Regions from separate parts of the Streptomyces sp. NPDC059224 genome, predicted to be linked through region 3. Evidence: riboswitches for the same ligand, from Rfam matches in the RefSeq annotation. Region 3 holds a riboswitch; each other region holds the start of a gene.
What was found. Region 3 has a riboswitch for cyclic di-AMP ahead of ACFXI4_RS21010 (M23 family metallopeptidase). Riboswitches for the same ligand answer to the same signal wherever they lie in the genome.
Positions count from the first base shown of each region.

Region 1: linked by a shared signal. The riboswitch ahead of ACFXI4_RS09435 (C40 family peptidase) and the one ahead of ACFXI4_RS21010 (M23 family metallopeptidase) in region 3 are both predicted to bind cyclic di-AMP.
Region 2: linked by a shared signal. The riboswitch ahead of ACFXI4_RS10735 (NlpC/P60 family protein) and the one ahead of ACFXI4_RS21010 (M23 family metallopeptidase) in region 3 are both predicted to bind cyclic di-AMP.

Region 1 is NZ_JBHZAN010000007.1:113,755-115,999, forward strand. It holds gene ACFXI4_RS09435 (C40 family peptidase) at 1-1,355, opposite strand, end outside; cyclic di-AMP (ydaO/yuaA leader) riboswitch at 1,364-1,538, opposite strand; gene ACFXI4_RS09440 (DUF1996 domain-containing protein) at 1,883-2,245, shown strand, end outside.
Region 2 is NZ_JBHZAN010000008.1:130,329-132,573, forward strand. It holds gene pcrA (DNA helicase PcrA) at 1-514, opposite strand, end outside; cyclic di-AMP (ydaO/yuaA leader) riboswitch at 837-1,009, shown strand; gene ACFXI4_RS10735 (NlpC/P60 family protein) at 1,018-2,181, shown strand.
Region 3 is NZ_JBHZAN010000018.1:69,414-71,658, reverse strand. It holds gene ACFXI4_RS21015 (M16 family metallopeptidase) at 1-888, shown strand, start outside; cyclic di-AMP (ydaO/yuaA leader) riboswitch at 1,081-1,244, shown strand; gene ACFXI4_RS21010 (M23 family metallopeptidase) at 1,257-2,012, shown strand; gene ACFXI4_RS21005 (GntR family transcriptional regulator) at 2,224-2,245, shown strand, end outside.

The sequences.
Region 1 (2,245 bases), on a different contig from region 3:
TGCGTCCCGGCCGGGTAGCCGCCCAGGTCCACGGCGGGCGCCGCGGGGAAGGCGCCGGTGCCGAAGCCGGCCGTCGGCACGGCGGCCGTCGGAAAGCCGGCCGTCGGCATGGCGGGAGCCGCCGCGTCCGGGGCCGACGCGGCGTACGCGGCGGCGGGATAGGCGGCCTCCGCGGTGGCCGCCGGCGTGCTGAGGTAGGCGGCGGCCGCGTCCTGCGCGACGCCCGGGAAGAAACCGTTGTCCATCGGGCCCGGGACGGGCGCAGGCGTCTGGAAGGCGCCCGTGTCGGCGGGGTACGCGGCCTGGAAGGCGTCCGTGTGCGCGGGGGGCACGGAGGGAAACCCGCCGGTGTCGTCCGGCATCCGGAACGTGCCCGTGGCGCCCGGCGTCATGACCCGGAAGGAGCCGGTGTCGCCCGCGCCCGCGGCCGGCATCGCACCCGTCTCCCCGCCCGTCACGGGCGGGAAGCCGTCGGTGGCGCCCGGGGTCATCACGCGGGAGCCGTCCGTGTTCGCCGGGAACCGGGACTGGACGGCGCCCGGGGTCATGATCCGGAAGGTGCCTGTGTCCGTCGCGGACACCACCGGGATGCCACCCGTCGTCTCCGTCACGGTCGGGGCCCGCGAGGAGCCGGTGTCGCCGTACCGCTCCGGCATGCCGGCGGGGGCCGACCACTGCTGCGCGGGGGCCTGGGCCTCGGGCGCCGGCCAGGGGGCCTGAGCCGCCTGCGGTGCCGGTGCCGGTGCCGGGACGGGAGCGGCCGGTTCGGGCGCCGCGATCGCGCGCTGTCCGGTGCGCTGGGACAGCAGCTCGCGCGCCTTGGCGATCTTCAGCTGGTACTTGGTCTTGGACGCGCCCGGCGTGGCCCGCTGCGGCGCGGCGGCGGGCAGCGCCTTGGGCGAGCTGGACGGTCCCGGGGGCAGTGCCGCGGGGGATCCGGCCGTCAGTTCCAGCGGGCGCCCCGCCGGTTCGCGGACGACCTCGATGTCGCTGTTCGCGGACGGCCCCGCGGTCAGCTCGGGCCGGGCCGCGCCGGTGCCCTCCAGCTGGCCGAGCAGGTCGGCCGCCATGGCGCTGACGGGGCGTCGCGGGCCGGGACGGGCGGGCTGCCGGTCGGAGGGCAGCGCCGCCGGGACACTCGGCCCCAGCCGCGAGCGCGCTCCGTCGAACCACTCGCGGGCGATGCTGTCGAGGCCCGGGTCGTCACGCCGGGGCCGCTTGAACAGCGGGACACCGCGGGACCGCGAGCCCCCGTTCATCGCGCGTGTGGCGTTGTAGTTCCCGGTGGCGTTCTCGGCCTGGTCGTAGAGGCTGTCGATCCGCTGTCGAACCTCGTCACGGCTCTCGGGCGCCATGGGGGTCGTGCTCCTTCCGTACTCCGCCGACCGGGTTAGCTGTCGGGTTCGGGCGGGTCGATCCGGAAGGCATGCCCTACGGCCGTCGCCCCTCAGGGCAGTTGGCCGATTCACCCCAGTGGTTCGGTTGGGTCCCCGGCTCCGGGAGGCCCCGTTGGGCACCGGATTGGGCGGAGGCCGCGCGGCCCGACGGGATTCGCCGGGGGGAGCCGAGCGGCTTGCCCGTCAACTTAGCCAACTTGTGTCACTCGTGTGAAGGTTGAAGTGGCTAATGTCCGATACGTAATTGTGATGTTCGTCGTAGCGTTCGAGGTGCCGGAGCGGTGTCGTGGGCGACCGGACGGCTGCTTCCTATGAGATCGCCGTGAATTCGTGGGGCCGTTGAACACGGCGGCGCCGGGCCGCGTACAGGGCGGGGGATTTCCATGTCCGGCCCGACCACGACACGCAGGGGAACGACCTTGAGACCCAACAGGCGCAGACGCCCGACCGGCGCACAACGAGCGACCTTCGCAGCGGTCGCCCTCATGCTCGGCGGCGCAACACTGGTCGCGGTGAACGTCTACGCCTCGGCCACCGAAGGCGGTTCGGACCAGCAGGCCGGGCAGACCGCCCAGGTGCTGTCCGCGCCGACCGTCTACTGCCCCGACGCCGGCAGCCGTCTGACGGACGTGCCCGACGCGGCCCGGGCCGACGTCGACGGTGAACTCGCGCAGCTGGACCAGCAGATCGCGGCCGCCTACCAGCAGCTCAAGGAGTCGGCGGCGGCGATCCGGCAGAACCCCTCTCTCGCCGACCAGACGATTCTGGGTCCGCTGAAGGAGAAGCGGTCCGAATCCCTCCAGCGCATCGCCGACGCCATCGGCCGGGAGGGCGACCGCCCCGAGGGC
Region 2 (2,245 bases), on a different contig from region 3:
AGGTGAAGCCCAGCTTCTTGCTCTCCCTGCGCAGGATCCGCACACAGGCGCTGTGGAAGGTCATCACCCACATCGCGTTCGCGCGCGGGCCGACGAGGTGTTCGACGCGCTCCTTCATCTCGCCCGCGGCCTTGTTGGTGAAGGTGATCGCGAGGATCTGGCCCGGGTGCACCTGGCGCGCGCCGAGCAGGTGCGCGATGCGGTGGGTGAGCACGCGCGTCTTGCCGGAACCGGCGCCGGCCACGATCAGCAGCGGGGAGCCGGCGTGCACGACGGCGGCGCGCTGGTTCTCGTTCAGCCCTTCCAGGAGCGCGGCCGGGTCCGGGGCCGGGCGGGCGGCGCCGTCGCGGTAGTAGGCGTCCCGGTCCGGGGGCGCGTCGAACTGCCCGCCGAACAGATCGTCCGGAATCGGTTCCGGTACGTGCTCGTCCTCGGGCGGCGGCGGGGGTTCCTCCTCGCGGCCGTGCGGGGGCTGGAGGCTCGCCAGGAAGCTGTCGTCAAAGAGGCTGCTCATCGCTCTCCGAGTCTAGGGCGCCCCACCGACAACCGGTCCCCGCCCCGGAAACTCGCCCCCGTCACCCACCAGAACCAGCCCCTCACGGTCAGCGATCACGCACCGTGAGCAGGCGCGCGTCCGCCCGTCGGGGCGCGGACCATTCCACCGCTCCGGACAAGTCGCCCCATATCCACACCGATGAGCCGATCCCATCGGCCCGCACCACCAAGGTCACGAAAATGTATCGGGCATATCGCACATCAACCTTCACACAGAGCACACGAGTTGGTTAGCGTGCCGGGCAGGCCGTACGACCCCCACCGGCGAACGTCGCCGGGCCGTACGGCCTCCGCCGAGTCCGGGGTGCCGCCGCGCATCCGGAGCCGGGGACCCACACCGACCTCGGGGTGAATCGGGCCCGACCCCCTCGCGGGGAACGGACCGTAGGGCAACCCTTCCGAACCACCCGCCCGAACCCGACAGCTAACTCGGTAGGCGGAGCACGGAAGGAGTCGCCCCCGTTGGCGTCGCACCGCAAGTCGCGTCCGTCCGCAACGCGCGTAGCAGGCATACGCACCCCCGCCCTGGCCACCGCCGCCCTCACCTCCGTGGCGCTGCTCTCCCAGACGGCCAACGCCGCACCTCACGAGGACGGCAAGCCCAGCCTGGAGGAGGTCGAGAAGAAGGTCGACGCCCTGTACCGGCAGGCGGAGTCGGCGACCGAGAAGTACAACGCGGCCAAGGAGAGGACCGGCAAGCAGCGCAAGCAGGTCGACACCCTGCTCGACGACGTGGCCGAACGCACGGACCGGCTCAACAAGGCGCGTGAGGAGCTGGGTTCCTTCGCCGCGGCCCAGTACCGGACCGGGGCAGCCGCTCCCGACACCTCGACCTTCCTGCTCGCGGACAGTCCGCAGGACTACTTCGACCAGACGCAGCTGATGAACCGGCTGACCTCGCGGCAGAAGGGCGCGGTGGACGACTACGCCACCCAGCAGTCCGCGACCATGGCGAAGCGGCAGGAGGCCGCCAGGAGCCTGGAGACGCTCACCGAGACCCAGGACGACCTCAGGACCGCCAAGAGCACCGTCCAGACGAAGCTGGCGTCCGCGCGGGAGCTGCTGTCGCAGCTGACGGCCCAGGAGAAGGCGCGGCTGGCCGAGATCGAGAAGAAGCAGCAGGCCGAGGCGGCCCGCAAGGCGGCGGAACTCGCGAAGCAGCAGGCGCAAGCCGCGCAGCAGCGGGGTTCGTCGTCGACGTCCTCCTCCGGCGGCTCCTCCTCGTCCTCCGGCTCCGCCTCCGATTCCGCCTCCGGCTCCTCCTACGGGACGAAGGCCGCCAAGGCGATCGCCTTCGCCCGCGCGCAGATCGGCAAACCGTACGTCTGGGGTGCCACCGGCCCCGGATCCTACGACTGCTCGGGCCTCTCCCAGGCCGCCTGGAAGGCCGCGGGCGTCTCGCTGCCGCGCACCACGTACGACCAGGTGAACGCCGGCACCACCGTCCCCCTCGCCGACGCCCTCCCCGGCGATTTGGTCTTCTTCTACGACGACGTCAGCCATGTCGGCGTCTACATCGGCAACGGCATGATGATCCACGCCCCCAAGCCCGGCGCCTACGTCCGGGAGGAGTCGATCTACTACGGCGGCGAGTCGATCATCCACAGCGTGGTACGGCCGGCCTGACGGGCGCGGGCCGCGCGCATTTCGCTGGGGATGACGGGCGCGGCGATGCTGGCGGCGGGCACGC
Region 3 (2,245 bases):
AAGGAGCTCTTCCCGTCGGCCGCGCGGATGTCCCGGCCGCGCCAGGGCACCGAGGACACCGTCGAGAAGATCGACGCGGCCGCCGTACGCGCCTTCTACGACCGGCATGTGCGGCCCGCCACCGCCACCGCGGTCGTCGTCGGCGACCTGACCGGCATCGACCTGGACGAACTGCTCGGCGAGACCCTGGGCGCCTGGCGCGGCACGGCCGCCCAGCCCCGGCCGGTGCCCCCGGTCACCGCGGACGACACCGGCCGTGTCGTCATCGTGGACCGCCCCGGGGCCGTCCAGACGCAGCTGCTCATCGGCCGCGTCGGCGCCGACCGGCACGACCGCGTCTGGCCCGCCCAGGTGCTCGGCACCTACTGCCTGGGCGGCACCCTCACCTCCCGCCTGGACCGCGTCCTGCGCGAGGAGAAGGGCTACACCTACGGCGTCCGTGCCTTCGGGCAGGTGCTGCGCTCCGCCCCCGACGGCAGCGGCGCCTCGATGCTCGCCATCAGCGGCTCCGTGGACACCCCGAACACCGGCCCGGCGCTCCAGGACCTGTGGACGGTGCTGCGCACCCTCGCCTCCGGGGGCCTCACGGACGCCGAGCGTGACGTCGCCGTGCAGAACCTGGTCGGCGTGGCGCCGCTCAAGTACGAGACGGCGGCGGCCGTCGCCGGCACCCTGGCCGACCAGGTCGAGCAGCATCTGCCGGACGACTTCCAGGCCACCCTCTACCGGCAACTGGCCGCCACCGGCACCGTGGAGGCCACCGCGGCGGTCGTGAGCGCCTTCCCGGTCGACCACCTGGTGACGGTCCTGGTCGGCGACGCGGCGCAGATCAAGGAGCCCGTCGAGGCCCTCGGCATCGGCGAAGTGACGGTCGTCGCCGCGGAGTAGCGGGACGCGTGCGCCCGGAGCCCTGGTGACCCTCGGGTCACCGGGGCTCTGAAATGTCCGAATTGGGGCGGAGGTTGCCTGTCTGCCCTGTGGGATGCGCGACAAAAACCGCGATCCGTTTGAGGATTGCGAGGACGCCCTCATAGGTTCTTCCGGACTGTCCGCCAGGCACCGAGCCGCGCCCGCGGCACCGGACAGTCATCGCCGAGTCCCCGTACGGCGCGAGCCAGGGGAGCCGGGGACCCATGCAGTCCCTGGGGTGAATCGGACGCCCGCGCGAGCCGCGAGGGCGCCCGTAGGAGACCTTCCTGCTCCGAACCCGTCAGCTAACCCGGTAGGCGAGAGGGAAGGAAAGGACCAGCCTCTACATGGCGTTCATGTGCGCCTCCGGGAAGCACCGTCGTCCCGGCCGGGTGAAGCGCACCACCGCGCAGGCCGCCGGTATCGCGGCCCTCACCACCACAGGTGTCATCGGCACCGTCTCGGCAGCCCCGGCGCTCGCCGCGGAGAACTCGGTCGAGCAGACCGGCCTCACTCCGGTGATCACGGTCAGCGACTCGGTCGCCGAGCAGATCGACGCCCAGGCCGCCGCGCAGACGGCGGCCGCCGAGCGCAAGGCGGCCGAGGAGGCCGCGCGCAAGAAGGCGGCGGCCAAGGCCAAGAAGGAGCGCGAGGCCGAGGTGCGTGCCGCGCGGGAGGCCGAGCGCAAGCGTCTCAACGCCTTCGTCGCGCCGATCTCCGACTCGTACGTCTCCACCGGCTACCGGACCGGCGGCTCCCTGTGGTCCTCCGGCGCCCACACCGGCATCGACTTCCACGCCGCCACCGGCACGGTGGTGCACGCGGTCGGTACCGGCACGGTCGTCTCCACCGGATGGGGCGGCTCGTACGGCAACCAGATCGTCATCAAGATGGCCGACGGCATGTACACCCAGTACGGCCACCTGTCGTCGATAGGAGTCTCGGTGGGGCAGAAGGTCACCCCGGGCGAGCGGATCGGCCTCTCCGGCGCGACCGGCAACGTGACCGGCCCGCACCTCCACTTCGAGGCCCGCACGACCCCGGAGTACGGCTCGGACGTCGACCCGGTCTCCTACCTCCGCAAGCACGGTGTCGACGTCTGACCCGAACGCGGCGACGACCGTGTGACGTCACGCGGCGAGTGTGCCGAAGCCCCGGCTCCCGAGCCGGGGCTTTCGTCGTTTTCGTGAACCCGATGTCCAAAAAATATGCATGGATTCAGGGCCGCCGTCGGAAATTCCCGCTCATTGCAATAGAGTCACGGAACGGACGCCACTCGGCGGCGTTTCACGGGGATTAAGGCGGAGGTCGGACATGCGTATTCCGGCGCACTCGG